2 regions of the Cellulosimicrobium sp. GQ32 genome follow, and region 2 is predicted to be linked to the other one. Evidence: riboswitches for the same ligand, from Rfam matches in the RefSeq annotation. Region 2 holds a riboswitch; the other holds the start of a gene.
The links. A riboswitch is a leader RNA that binds a small molecule or an ion and turns the genes downstream of it on or off. The one in region 2 is predicted to bind S-adenosylmethionine.

Region 1: it holds a riboswitch for S-adenosylmethionine, as region 2 does, so the genes downstream of both, AC6CH9_RS10075 (methylenetetrahydrofolate reductase) here and AC6CH9_RS01890 (ABC transporter substrate-binding protein) in region 2, are expected to answer to the same signal.

The regions. Positions count from the first base shown of each region.
Region 1 covers NZ_JCAXEP010000005.1:92,587-99,860, forward strand. Annotated here, with positions in the region: gene AC6CH9_RS10065 (hypothetical protein) at 1-167, shown strand, start outside; gene AC6CH9_RS10070 (sodium/solute symporter) at 164-1,690, shown strand; SAM riboswitch class I at 1,901-2,003, shown strand; gene AC6CH9_RS10075 (methylenetetrahydrofolate reductase) at 2,167-3,162, shown strand; gene metE (5-methyltetrahydropteroyltriglutamate--homocysteine S-methyltransferase) at 3,195-5,690, shown strand; gene AC6CH9_RS10085 (hypothetical protein) at 5,747-5,998, opposite strand; gene AC6CH9_RS10090 (DUF2630 family protein) at 6,053-6,301, opposite strand; gene AC6CH9_RS10095 (VOC family protein) at 6,392-6,790, shown strand; gene atpC (ATP synthase F1 subunit epsilon) at 6,794-7,108, opposite strand.
Region 2 covers NZ_JCAXEP010000001.1:449,747-457,020, forward strand. Annotated here, with positions in the region: gene AC6CH9_RS01875 (dipeptide ABC transporter ATP-binding protein) at 1-1,309, opposite strand, end outside; gene AC6CH9_RS01880 (ABC transporter permease) at 1,306-2,352, opposite strand; gene AC6CH9_RS01885 (ABC transporter permease) at 2,349-3,302, opposite strand; gene AC6CH9_RS01890 (ABC transporter substrate-binding protein) at 3,373-5,001, opposite strand; SAM riboswitch class IV at 5,106-5,219, opposite strand; gene AC6CH9_RS01895 (contact-dependent growth inhibition system immunity protein) at 5,492-5,812, opposite strand; gene AC6CH9_RS01900 (LLM class flavin-dependent oxidoreductase) at 6,076-7,173, opposite strand.

The DNA.
Region 1 (7,274 bases), on a different contig from region 2:
TGCCGCTGCCATGGCTCGTGCACGCGTACGGCTTCTACCCGGTGATCGTCGCGTTCGCGGTCGTCTTCGCGGTCGCAGCGGCGCGCAACGAGCGCCGGTACCGCGCGCTCGCCGAGGGCGCGGGCGCGACCGACGAGCCCGGCCCCGACGACGGCGGTGGGCCGTGACCAGCGCGCTGCCCCTCGTCGCGATCGCGCTGCTCCTGCTCGCGACCGGGCTCATCGGGTTCTACGGCCTGCGGATCTCGCGCACCACGAGCGACTTCTTCGTCGCGTCGCGCACCGTGCGGCCGGTCTGGAACGCGTCGGCGATCAGCGGCGAGTACCTGTCCGCGGGCACGTTCCTCGGGCTCTCCGGCCTCGTGCTGCTGTCCGGCGCGGAGGCGTTCTGGTTCCCCGTGGGGTACGCGGCGGGCTACCTGCTCGTCCTGCTGTTCGTCGCGGGCCCCCTGCGGCGCAGCGGCGCGTACACCATCCCCGACTTCGTCCACGCCCGGCTCGACTCCGTCGTCGCGCGCCGCGTCACGAGCGTCCTCGTGCTCGTCATCGGGTGGCTCTACGTGGTGCCGCAGCTCCACGGCGCGGCGCTCGTCATCACGAGCGTCGCGCCCGTCCCGCCGTGGGTCGGCTCGGTCGGGATCGCGGTCGTCGTGAGCGCCGTGGTCGCCGCGGGCGGCATGCGCTCCATCACGTTCGTCCAGGCGTTCCAGTTCTGGGTCAAGCTCACCGCCCTCGCGGTGCCGCTCGTCTTCGTGCTCATGGCGCTCGGCGGGGCGTTCGAGCCCGGCGGTGCCGTCGTCACGTTCGACCCCGCCGCAGTGTTCCCCCACGAGGCCGGGCCGGGCGGCCTCGACGCGTACGCGACCGTCTCGCTCCTGCTCGCCCTCCTGCTCGGCACGACCGGCCTGCCGCACGTCCTCGTGCGCTTCTACACCTCGCCCGACGGCGGCTCGGCCCGCCGCACGACCGTCGTCGTGCTCGTCATGATCAGCGTGTTCTACATGGTGTCGAGCACGCTCGGGCTCGTGGCGCGGGTCGTCGCGCCCGACCTCGCGGAGCCCGGGGTCGCGGACACCGTGGTCCTCACCCTGCCGACCCGCCTCGTGCCCGGACTCGGCGGCGAGCTCCTCGCCGCGCTCGTCGTCGCCGGGGCGTTCGCGGCGTTCCTCGGGACGTCGTCGGGGCTCGTGGTCGCGCTGGCGGGCGTCGTGAGCCAGGACCTGTTCGGCGGGACCGTCCGGTCGTTCCGGTGGTCGGCCGTCGCGTGCACGCTCATCCCGCTCGCGTTCGCGCTCGTCACCATCCCGCAGGGGCTCGTGACGAGCGTCGGGACGGTGTTCGTCTTCGCCGCCTCCGCGCTGTCGCCCGTGATCCTGCTCGGCGTGTGGTGGCGCCGCCTCACCGCGCGCGGCGCGGTGGCGGGCATGGTCGTGGGCTCCGTCCTGTGCGCGACGGCGCTGCTCGCCTCGTCCGCGCTCGTGGCGGCGGGCTACGGGACGGGCTCGTCAGGCGCGACGGCGGACGGCCTTCCCGGCGTCGTGCGCGCCCTGCTCGCCCAGCCCGCGGCCTGGACCATCCCGCTCGCGACGGCGACCGTCGTCGTCGTGTCGCTCCTCGACCGCCACGGCCCGCCGCTGCGCACCGACCGGTTCCTGCGGCGCCTGCACGTCCCGGAGCTCCGACGCCGCTGACGACGGTGCGAGGCGGCGTGGCCGCCGTCCCACAGCGCGAGCCACCGGTCGGGCGGGTCGGAGTCGCGGACACGGCGGGCCCCGTGCTCGGCTTCGGTCGAAGGGTCGCGACGCACCCCCGGGGGCCACCGGCGAGACACCCCCCACCTCCCGGGCGTCTCACCTGACGGGCACGCTCGACCGCATGTCGGATGGGTCGTAGGATCGTGCCAACCATCCAGAGCGGTCGAGAGTCCTGGCTCGACGACACCGCAGCAACCCGCCGACGGAAGCCTCCCGAGGACAAAGGTGCTAACGCCAGGGTCGATGGAGCGACTAATGGTCTCAGAGGCACCCTTCGCGCACCGTCCGGGCAGCACGTGCCCGACGGCGGTCGCGCACGCACGCACCCCGTCCGGGGCGACGTCGTGAGCGTCGCGGACGCCGTCGGGCAGGCCCACGGTGGGGCCGCACGCCCCACGGTCTCGTTCGAGCTCATGCCCCCGCGGCGCCCGGATGCGGCGCCCAAGTTCTGGGAGACGGCGCGGCGCCTCGTCGCGACGCACCCCGACTTCGTGTCCGTGACGTACGGCGCCGCCGGGACCGACCGCGCGACCGCGCGCCAGGTCGTGGGGCGCCTGCTCCAGGGCACGCCCGTGCTGCCGATCGCGCACCTCACGTGCGTCGGGGCGTCGCGCGAGGACGTGGAGTCGGTCATCACCGACTTCCTCGACGAGGGCGTGCGGAGCTTCCTCGCGCTGCGGGGCGACCCGCCGCGCGATCAGCCGGACTGGCAGCCCGCGCCGGACGGCGTCCGGTCGTCGACCGAGCTCGTCGCCCTGCTGCGCGAGGTCGAGGCGTCGCGCTGCGCGTCCGACCCGGCCGTCGCGCTGCGCGGCGCGGCCCGGCCGCTGACGATCGCCGTCGCGACGTTCTGCGACGGCAACCCCGCCGCCGGCACCACGCGCACCCAGGAGGTGCGCCGCCTGTGGCAGAAGCAGCAGGCCGGCGCGAGCTTCGCGATCACGCAGCTCTTCTACGACGCGTCGTCGTACACCGACTTCGTCGCCGAGGCCCGCGCGGCCGGCGTGACGATCCCCATCCTCGCCGGGCTGCTGCCCACGACGGAGCCTGCGCGGCTCCGTCGCGTCGAGGAGCTCACGGGCGTGCGCGCGCCCCAGCACCTGCTGGACGCGCTGGACGCCCTCCCCGACCCGGAGGCGCAGCACGCCTACGGGATCGCGTACACCGTGGACCTCGCGCAGCGCGTCCTCGACGCGGGCACGCCCGGTCTGCACGTGTACACGTTCAACAAGCACCGCGCCGCTCTTGACCTGCTCGAGGGTGTCCACCTCGGCGGCGGGTCGGCCGGGACGGGAAGCAGCGCCAGCGCTGCCGCCGCCCCGCTCGTCCCGGACCTGGCCAGCGGGCCGTGGGTCACCGGCACCTCCCTGCCCACGACGAGCACCGCCACGCACGGCACGCCCGTCTGACCGGTCCTCCGGACCAGCAAGAGGTTTCGATCATGGCCACTTCCGTACCCTCCCCTACCCAGATTCAGGCCGGCTTTCCCGCCGGCACCGTGCTCGGCTACCCGCGCATCGGGCGCCGTCGCGAGCTCAAGAAGGCCGTCGAGGCGTTCTGGGCCGGGCGCACGAGCACCGACGAGCTCGAGGCCACGGCCCGCGAGCTGCGCCTCGCGACCGTCCGCCGGCTCGTCCACCTCGGCCTCGGCGCCGACGACGCCTCGGTCCCCGGCTCGTTCTCCTTCTACGACCAGGTGCTCGACGTCGCCGCGGCCCTCGGGGCGGTCCCGTCGCGGTTCGCGTCGCTCACCGACGCCGCCGGCCGCCTCGACCTCGCGGGCTACTTCACCGTGGCGCGCGGTCAGGGTGACGACGCCCCGCTCGAGATGACCAAGTGGTTCGACACGAACTACCACTACCTCGTGCCCGAGATCGGCCCGGACACCCCGATCCGGTTCGTCGACGACCGCGTCGTGCGCGAGTTCGTCGAGGCCAAGGAGGCGGGCGTCGTGACGCGGCCCGTCGTCGTCGGGCCGGTGACGTTCCTCGCGCTGTCCAAGGCCGCGGACGACGCACCCGCGGGGTACTCGCCGCTCGACCGCCTGGACGACGTCGTCGCCGCCTACACCGACCTGCTGCGCGCGCTCGCCGCCGCCGGCGCGCCGTGGGTCCAGCTCGACGAGCCGATCCTCGTCACCGACTCGGTCGACGTGCCGTTCGCCGACCTCGCCGCCGCGGTGGAGTCTGCGTACCGCGCCCTCGCGACCGACCTCCGCCCCGTGCCGAACCCGGGGTTGGACGCCACGTTGGCCTCCGCATCGCCCGGAACCCCGGGTTCGGCGCAGGACGCGCGGCCCGCGATCCTCGTCGCCGCGCCGTTCGGCGCGCTCCAGGCCGGTGCCGAGACCGCCGCTGAGGCGGCCCGGGACGGGCTTGCGCTCCTCGCCGGCACCGACGTCGACGCGATCGCGATCGACCTCGTCAAGGGCGCGGTCCCTGCCGCGGCCGAACGCGGCATCCCCGGCCTCGCCGGCAAGACGCTCGTCGCGGGCGTGATCGACGGGCACAACGTGTGGCGCGCGGACCTTGCGGCGAAGCTCGAGGTCGTCGACGCCGTCGAGGGACTGGGTGCCGGCGCGGTCTCGGTCGGCACGTCGACGTCGCTGCTGCACGTGCCGCACGACGTCGAGGACGAGGTGTTCGCCGAGCCCGGCACGGCGTCGGGCACGACGCTCGACCCGCGCCTGCGCGACTGGCTCGCGTTCGCGGACCAGAAGGTCGGCGAGGTCGCGACGCTCGCCCGTGCGCTCACCGAGGGTCGCGACGCGGTCGCGGCGGAGATCGAGGCGTCCCGCGCGGCGGTGGCGTCGCGCGCGGAGGCGAGCGGCGTCGTCGTGCCCGCGGTGCGCGAGCGCGCCGCCGCCCTGACCGACGCGGACTTCGCGCGCGGCGACTACGCCCAGCGCGCGGCGGCACAGCAGGAGCGCCTGAACCTGCCGCTGCTGCCCACGACGACGATCGGCTCGTTCCCGCAGACGCCGGAGATCCGCCGCGCCCGCGCGCTGTGGACGAAGGGCGAGCTCTCGGACGCGGACTACACGACCGCGATGCGCGAGGAGATCGCGCGCGTCGTCGCGCTCCAGGAGGAGCTGGGCCTGGACGTGCTCGTGCACGGCGAGCCGGAGCGCAACGACATGGTGCAGTACTTCGCGGAGCACCTCGACGGGTTCGCGGTCACGGCGAACGGCTGGGTGCAGTCGTACGGGTCGCGCTGCGTCCGCCCGCCGATCCTGTGGGGCGACGTCACGCGGCCCGCGCCGATCACCGTCGAGTGGTCGGCCTACACGGCGTCGCTCACCGAGAAGCCCGTCAAGGGCATGCTCACCGGACCGGTGACGATCCTCGCGTGGTCGTTCGTGCGCGACGACCAGCCGCTCGGCGACACGGCGAACCAGGTGGGCCTCGCGCTGCGCGACGAGATCGCGGACCTGGAGGCCGCCGGCATCGGGATCGTCCAGGTCGACGAGCCCGCGCTGCGCGAGCTCCTGCCGCTGCGCAAGGCCGACCAGCCCGCGTACCTCGACTGGTCGGTCGGCTCGTTCCGGCTCGCGACGTCGGGCGTGGCGGCGGCGACGCAGATCCACACGCACCTGTGCTACTCGGAGTTCGGCGAGGTCATCGGCGCGATCGACGGCCTCGACGCCGACGTGACGTCGGTCGAGGCGGCGCGCTCGCGCATGGAGATCGTGCCGGAGCTGCGCGACGCCGGGTACGCGCGCGGCATCGGGCCGGGCGTCTACGACATCCACAGCCCGCGCGTGCCGTCCGCCGAAGAGGTCACGGAGCTGCTGGAGCTCGCCGTGAAGTCGATCGACCCGAAGGTCGTGTGGGTCAACCCCGACTGCGGGCTGAAGACGCGCCGCTACGAGGAGACCGTGCCGTCGCTCGAGCACGTCGTCGCGGCGGCGAAGGCCGTGCGGGCCACGCTCGGCTGACCCCGGACACGCCGGAGGCCGGGTCCCGTCGGGACCCGGCCTCCGCGTCGCGCGGGTCAGCGCTCGGTCGTGCCCGTCCCGGCCATCGGGAGGGCGAAGGCGAGCGTCGAGGCGAGGAGACCGCCGACGAAGAGCCACACTCCGCCGTCGACGCCGGACATGCCCGACCCCATGAGGACCAGGCCTCCGGCGAACAGGGCGAACGAGACGACGAACCGCGCCAGCGCGCCCGCGTGCCCGGGGATGTCGCGGCCTTCCGTCCCGGTGGGGAGGGGGCTGTCGGCCGCCTGCTCGCTGGTCGTGGTCATGGCGTTCTCCTTCTGAGGTCGGTGCGTAAGCCCGGACGTCGTCGTCGGCGACGATCAGTCCAGGTAGTTCTCCACCGTACCGGGGTCGCGCACGGTCGCCGCATCCGGGTCGCTCCCGAACTCGCGGGCCGCGTCACGCTGGCGCAGCAGGTCCCAGCACTGGTCGAGCTCGACCTCGATCGCGCGCAACCGCTCGTGCGCCTGTCCCCCGGTGATCTCCCCCTGCGCGAGCTGCTCGCGGAGCTCGCGCTCCTGCGCCACGAGGTCGCTGATCGTCCTGCGGATGCCGCCGTCGGTCGCCATGCGTCCACGGTATGCCCGACGCCGCACGTGCGCCCGGGAGATCGGGCGCCGCGCGGGCGTGGCGTCGGCGGCACGGCCTAGGCTCGCCGCATGACGACGACGATCGGCCGCACGGTCCTGCTCTGCCGTGACCTCGACGCGAGCGCCGCGTTCTGGGCGGACGGGTTCGGGTTCGGGACGCTGTTCCGCGGCGAGACCGAGGGGTTCCCGCTGCTGCACGTCGGCCCCGGCCGCGTCGACGAGCCCGGGCTGTGGCTCGTCCCGCTCCCCGACGGCGGCGCGCCCCTCGTGCGCCACGGGCTGCCGAACCTCGTGCTCTACGTCGACGACCTCGACGCGACCCTCGGGCGGCTCGCCGCCGTAGGGGTCGAGCCGCTCGTCGGCCCCGACGCCGACGCCGAGTCCGGCGACCGGTTCGCGCACGTCAACGACCCCGACGGGCACCGGGTCGTCGTCGTGCAGCTCGGTCCGGTGCGCGACCCCGCGTAGGGGCTACCGGGCCTGCACCCACGTCGCGTCGTCGGCCAGGATCGTCACCTCGTCGTCGTCGACCACGAGGAAGCCGCCGCCGATGCGCAGCTCCGCCGTCGGACGGTCCGGGGTCCGCAGCCGCACGCGCCCCGCCTTGAGGGTCGCCGCGACGGGCTGGTGCCGCGCGAGGATCCCGAGCGTCCCGGACACCGACGGCACCGTGACGCTGCGCGCCGGGCCCGACCAGAACACCCCGGACGGCACCACCACCTCGACGGACACCAGGCGCTCCCCCACGGGTGCGGCGGTCTCGGACGGTGACGGCGCGACGGGCACGGAGGATCCTCCTCTACGACGGGTGGCGGAGCCTCCGAGTCTCGTGCCCGAGCGCGCTCCGGACCCGCCGCCTTTCGTCCCTTCCCCGTCGCCGGAGGTCACCGGGCACGACGCACGTGCCGAGCCCGGGGTCGCTCCCCACGCGGAGCGCTTCCTGGGGAAGAGC
Region 2 (7,274 bases):
CGGTGAACCGCGGGTCCAGCGACGCGTACGGGGACTGGTAGACCACCTGGAAGCCGCGACGCAGCGACCGCAGCCGCTCGCCGCGCGCCGTCGTGATGTCCTCGCCCGCGAACTCCACCGTGCCCGCGGTGGGCCGCTCGAGCCGGAGGGCGAGCCGCGCCGTCGTGCTCTTGCCGGAGCCGGACTCCCCCACGAGCGCGTACGTCTCGCCCCGCCCGACCGCGAGGCTCACGCCGTCCACGGCGACGAGCGTCCGGTGCGCGGCGCCCCGCGGCAGCGTGAACTCCTTGCGCAGGTCCCGCACCGCGAGGACGGTCGTGCTCGCGGTGTCCGGACCGGCGCCGTCGGGCACCGCGATCCCGTGACCGTCGGCGCGGCTCGCGACCGCGGCGCGGCTCGCGTCGGCGCGCGGGACGACGCCGTCGCCCGGCGCCGTCTCCGGGGTGCCGCCCGCGACGAGGCGCGAGCTCGCGAGGCTCGGCGCCGCCGCGATGAGCTGCTGGGTGTACGGGTGGCGCGGGTCGTGCAGCACCTGGTCCGCGGTGCCCTCCTCGACGACGACCCCGCGCTCGAGCACGACGATCCGGTCGGCGCGGTCCGCCGCGACCCCGAGGTCGTGCGTGATGAGCAGGACGGCGGTGCCGAGGTCGCGCACGAGGCTGTCGAGGTGGTCGAGGATGCGGCGCTGGACGGTCACGTCGAGCGCGCTCGTCGGCTCGTCCGCGACGACGAGCCTCGGACGCGCGGCGACCGCGATCGCGATGAGCACGCGCTGGCGCATCCCGCCGGAGAGCTGCGACGGGTACTGCCGCGCGCGGGCCTCCGGGTCGTCGATCCCGGCCTGGCGCAGCAGCTCGACCGCCCGCTCGCGCGCCTCCTTGCGCCGCGCGAGCCCGTGGATGACGAGCACCTCCGCGACCTGGTCGCCCACGCGCGTGACGGGGTTGAGCGAGACCGTCGGGTCCTGCGGCACGAGGCCGACGTCGCGGCCGCGCACCTGCTGCCACTCCTTCTCGGAGAGGTCGCCGACGTCGCGTCCGCCGAGCCGGATGGTCCCGCCGGTTACCGCTCCCCCGCGCGACAGCAGGTGCAGCGCCGCGTGGGCCGTCGTGCTCTTGCCCGACCCGGACTCGCCCACGAGCGCCACGACCTCGCCCGCCCCGACCGTGAGGTCGACGCCGCGGACCGCCGCGTACGAGCCGCCGTCGCGCGTGCGGTAGGCGACCTCGAGCCCGCGGATCTCGAGCGCGGGCACCTCGTCCGACGTCGTGCCGGGACGCTCCTGGGTGGTCGGCGTCGTGGCGGTCATGCGTCCCCTCCGGTCCGTTCCAGGGCCCGCGCGATCCGGTTCGCCGACAGCACGACGGCGACGATCACGAGGCCCGGCATGGTCGTGAGCCACCACGCGGTGGCCAGGTAGTCGCGCCCGCCCGAGACGAGCGACCCCCACTCCGGTGCGGGCGGCGGCGTCCCGTAGCCGAGGAAGCTCAGGGCCGAGATGGCGAGCACGGCGGTCCCGAGCTCGAGCGCGACGAGCGCGAGCACCGGCCCCGTCGAGTTGGGCAGCACGTGGCGCCCGAGCACGCCGTACCAGCGCACCCCCGACGCGCGGGCCGCCTCGACGTACACCGACGTCGAGGTCCGCAGGACCTCGGCCCGCATGACGCGCGCGAACGTCGCGACGCTCGTGATGCCGACGGCGATCGCGACCTTGACCGTCCCGAAGCCGAGCGCCGTGATGATCGCGAGCGAGAGCAGGATGCTCGGGATCGCGAGCAGCACGTCGACGAACCGGCCGACGACGTCGTCCACCCACCCGCGCACGAACCCCGCGAGCAGGCCGAGCAGCGACCCGGCGACGAGCCCGACGGCGACCGCGACGACGGTCGCGCTCAGCGACGCGGACGCGCCGTGGACGACGCGCGCGTACACGTCCCGCCCCAGGTGGTCGGTGCCGAACAGGTGCGCGCCCGACGGCGGCTGCAGCCGGTCCGCGGGCACGCCCGTCAGCGGGTCGTACGCCGTGAAGAGCTGCGGGACGACCGCCCACGCCGTGACGAGCAGGACGACGAGCACGGCGACGACCAGCCCGGGACGCCGCACGGCGTACCGCACCCCGCGGCGCCACCGGCCCAGCGGGCCGGCGCCGCGGACCCGCCCGTACCGGATGATCGCGCGGGCGTCCTCGCGGTCCGCGACCTCGATCTCCTCGGGCGTGCGCACCTCGGGCGCGTCGGCGGGCGCGGCGTCGGGGACGAGCAGGCCCGACGGCGGCGCGTCGGCCACCGCGGGACGGTCCGCGACCCGGGCCTCGTCCCGGAGCACGATGCGCACTCCCGGCCTGGTGCTCATGCGGCCACCGCCTTCTGTCGTGCGTCGATCCGGGGGTCGAGCAGGGGGTAGAGCAGGTCGACCACGAGCGTGACGACCACGAACACGAGCGCCGAGAGGACGACCACCGCCTGCACCACGGGGATGTCCTGCGCGTCCACCGACGTGACCGTGAGCCGCCCGAGGCCCGCGCGCGAGAACACCGTCTCCGTGACGACCGTGCCGCCGAGCAGCCCGCCGACGAGGACCCCGAGCACGGTGAGCGCGGGGATCGCGGCGTTGCGCAGCGCGTGGCCGAAGTGCACGCGCGCCCGGCTCGCGCCCTTCGCGCGCGCCGTCTCGACGTACGGCTCGCCGAGCGTCCCGCGCAGGCTCCGCGCGAGCACCTGCGCGAGCGCGGCGCTCGCCGGCACGGCGAGCGTGATCGCGGGCAGCACGAGGCTGATCGCGCCCTCGTTGCCGATCGCGGGGAACACCGGGAGCTGGAAGGAGAACCACTGGAGGAGCAGCAGGCCCAGCCAGAACGGCGGCAGGGCGACCCCGAGCGGCGGCAGCGACGCGAGCGCATGGCGCAGCCAGGCCGCACGCGGGAACGTGCTCGCGATCGCGATGCCGGCGCCCGCGACGACGGCGAGGACGAGCGCCGCGGCCGTGAGCCGGAGCGTCTCCGGGAGCGCCTGGAGCACGAGCTGGGTCGCGGGCGCGCCCGACGAGTACGACGTCCCGAAGTCGAGCCGCAGCGCGTGCCACAGCGCGTCGGCGTACTGCACGAGCACGGGCCGGTCGAGGCCGTACTGCGCGCGGAGCGCGTCGAGCAGCGCGGGGTCCACCTGGTCCGCCTCGCCCCCGCCGCTCGCCATGAGCGCGGCCGGGTCGCTGGGCAGCAGGTAGAGGACGAAGAACGAGATCGTGAACGCCGCCCAGAGCACGAACAGCCCCTGCCCGGCGCGACGCAGGACGTACCGGCCCATGGTCGGCCTCCTTCCGTGGGGGATGCCCACCTGCCCGACGCCGCGGCGTCGGGCAGGCGGGCCCGGCGGGTCAGCCCTGGGTGACCCAGGCGTCGTAGAAGTCGAGGCGCGACGACGCCTCGAACGTCAGGCCGTGGACCGTGTCGGCCGCCGCGATGGTCGTCGACAGCTCGTAGACCGGGATCGCGTGCCCCTTCTGGACCAGGAGGCGCGACGCCTCCGTGACGAGCTCCTGGCGCTCGGCCGGGTCGGTCGCCGCGGCCGACGCGTCGAGGAGGTCGTCGACCTCCTCCGCGTCGCGCTGGTTGATGTTGCGCGCGTTGGCCGAGAAGATCGTCCGCAGCACGTCCGGGTCGGAGCGCGTGAGGTTGTAGTAGTCGAAGTCGAAGTCGCCGCTCTCCTTGATGGCCTGCGACTCCGCGACGGTCACGTGCTGGAGCTGGAGGTCGACGCCGATCTGCGCGAGCTGCTGCTGGACCAGCTCGAGCGGCTCCGGCACCTGCCAGAACGTCACGGTCGTCGAGAGCTTCTGGCCGTCCTTCTCACGGACGCCGTCGGCGCCCTCGACCCAGCCCGCCTCGTCGAGGATCTTCTTCGCGCCCTCGGGGTCGTAGGCGAGCTCGTCCGCGACGCTCTCGTAGAGCGGCGTCGAGTGCGACAGGACGCTCGTGGCCGGCTCGTCCTGCTCGCTGAGCACGGTGTCCGCGATCTGCTCGCGGTCGATGCCCTGGAGGATCGCCGTCCGCACGGCCTCGTCGCCCGCGAGCGGGCTCGACTCGTTGGGGAAGAGGTTGAACACGACGCCCGGGTTGGCGCGGTACTCGAGCCAGAACCCGTTCCCGTCGAACTGCGGGAGGTCGACGGTCGAGATCGCGGCCGTGGCGTCGATCTGGCCGGAGACCAGGCTGCCGCTGCGCACGCTCGCCTCGGGGATGACCTTGAACGTCACCGTGTCGAGGTATGCCTCGCCCTGGTGGTCGTTGGCCTCCGAGCCCCACGCGTAGCCCGCGACCTTCTCGAGCACGATCTCCTGGTCCTGCGTGTAGGACTTCACGGCGAACGGCCCGGACCCGACGAACTTGCCGGCGCAGCGGTCCTCGACGCTCAGGTCGGCCGACGACGGCGCGAGCAGGCCGAGCGAGAACGTCGAGGTGGCCTGGAGGAACTGGGCGCTCGGCGCCGCGAAGTCGACCGTGAGGGTCTGCGGGTCCGTGACGGTCGTGCCCTCGTAGCCGACGAGGTACTGCGACCCGAGCGACGCCGTCGCGCCGAGCGCGACGATCGCGTCGAAGTTCGTCTTGACCGACTCGGCGTCGATCGGCGTGCCGTCGGCGTAGGTCGCGTCGTCGCGCAGGTGGAACGTGTAGCTCGACGCGTCGTCGTTCACCTCCCAGCTCTCCGCGAGCCACGGCAGGATCTCGCCCGACTCCGGGTCCTGCGCCGTGAGCGACGCGACGGTCTGGCGGGCCGCGGCGATGGCGTCGTTGTTGCCGACCTGCTGCGGGTCGATGCAGTGCGAGTCGACCGTGATCGCGAAGGTCAGGTCGCCGCCTGCCACGGGCTCGCCGGACGGGCTCGGCGACCCGTCGCCGTCTGACGCGCCGGAGCCGCCGCCCGCGCACGCGCTGAGCAGGAGGCCCGTCGCGGCGGCCGCCGCGGCGACGGTCAAGGACCGGCGTCGGTGAGGTGTGGGGATCATGTCGTGCTGCTCTCCTCGTGTGCCGGCTGAGGACCGGCGATCGTCCGGCGCCGGTGGTCGTCCGCGCCGGGCCGAGGGCCGGCGCGGCGGGGGAACCCACCGGGGTGCCGTGCTTACCGCGCGGCGGGAGCCACGCGGTCAGGTCGTTCCCGGAGCACCCCGTCACGTCGAAGGGTTGCTGGTCAGCGAGCCGGGCCTGCGTGCTGACGCTCGTCACCTGGGAGCAGGAAAGACAATCCCGACCGGTTGAGTCAAGTTTCGAGACGGGCGTCCCGCCAGGCGGACGGATGTTTCCGCCGAGACGACGCGAGTCGCGGCCGCCTCACGTGTCACCGCACCGGGGCGGGCGACTCGGGAGGTGGGTGCCACCACGGACCGGGCGCGCTCGGACGCGCGTCGACACAGCCGAGCACTACGCGCCACCGGAGCCGTGGCGATCAAACCCGCCGACCACAGCCCGCACGCGAGAAGCCGAGGAGAGCGAAACTCGTCAGGGACCGTCAGGATCTGATGCGGTGATTCTCGCCGCCACTTCTCCCCTGACCACAAGGAGCCAGTCGCGCAGCGGCATTCCCACAGCCTCAGGATAGATCTCGGCGTGAAGTCGGCCGTTGATCCACTCGGCGACCTGCTCGTCGGAACGGTAGTTGTCCAGGGTGCTGTCGATTTCCTCGACGAGTCCGCCGTACCTGCTGGGGCCGGCCAGATCGAGGAAGCGCGCCAGAGCACCTGCGGCGCTCCCGTAGTCCTCTTCCCAGTCCTGATGGAAGAACGAGCCGAAGAACGCGTCGAGCGAGTAGTGGTTCGTCATGGCGCACCTCACGAATGGGTCGTCGCGCCAGGGAAGGCGGCGTGAATGCGAGAGACGGCGTCGAGACCGGAGACGCGCCGGAGACGCGCCGGAGACGCGCCGGAGACGCGCCGGAGACGCGCCGGAGACGCGACGCTACACCGTAGACCTCGCCCGCAGAGGTGCTCTTGGCCTGCAGCCGAGCCCGCGGCGCAGTCTCCTCCATCATTCACGCCGCTCCGCTCGAGGAAGAGCGAGCCGACCATGGCGTCGAGGATGCCTCGTCAGGCTGCGGTGAACCCCGCCGCGCGACGGGTGTCGGCCGGACTCCACAGGTCGGTCTTCACCTCGGCCTTCACGACCGGGACCACCTCCTCCGCGAACCGGCGCAGGACGTCCTCCTGCTGCGAGGCGGGGATCAGGTGGTTCACCGAGACGGACTGGAGGTCGTGCCCGTAGGAGGCGTGGTAGTCGAGGATCTTCTCCGCGACGCGCTCCGGCGACCCCACGAGCGCGGGTCCCCGCTCGACCGCGTCCTCGACCGTCCGGAAGCTCGGCGCCTTCCCGACGGCGTCCGGCCCGTATCCCCGGCGTGCCGCCGCCGCGACCTGACCCTCGTAGATCGGGCGGTACTGCTCGATCGCCTCCTCCGTCGTGTCCGCGAGGAACAGGCCCCCCGAGCCCGACCCCACGAACCCGTACGCCGGGTCGTGCCCGTGCTCCGCGTACCGCTCGCGGTAGCGGTCGATGAGCACCTGGTAGTTCTCGCGCGGCTGGAGGGCGTTGGCGCTCACGATCGGGTCCCCGTACCGCGCCGCGAGATCGACCGCGAACTGCGACGTCGCCGACCCGTGCCAGATGCGGAACGGCCCCGCGAACGGCCGCGGCAGCGTGGTCGCGTGCTCCAGCGCGTGCCGGTGCCGCCCGGTCCAGCTCACGTCCTCCTCGGACAGCAGCAGCCGCAGGAGCTCGTAGTTCTCCTGGAGGTACTCGTACTGCTTGTCGATGTCCAGCCCGAGCAGCGGGTACTGGAGCACCTCGTTGCCCTTGCCGATGACGATCTCCAGCCGCCCCCGACTGAGCTGGTCCACCGTCGCGAGGTCCTCGGCGACGCGGATCGGGTCGAGCAGCGAGAGCACCGTCACGCCGGTGCTCAGGAGGATGCGCGACGTCCGCGCCGCGACCGCCCCGAGGATCACCGTCGGCGCCGACGACAGCACCTCCCCCGCGTGCCGCTCCCCCACCGCGAACGAGTCGAACCCGAGCTCCTCCGCCAGCACCGCCGTCTCCACGACCCGGTTCAACCGGTCGGACGGCGCGACCGCCTCCCCGGTCACCGGATGGGGCGGGTTGAACACGATGTCGAGTACCTGGAAACGCACGGTCCTGCTCCTTGCTGTCGTCGTTCGTGGTCGGGCGGGCGCGCCACCGAGATCGGCAGCACCTGTCGAGGTCGGCAGGTGCACGTGCCGACCTCGGCCGG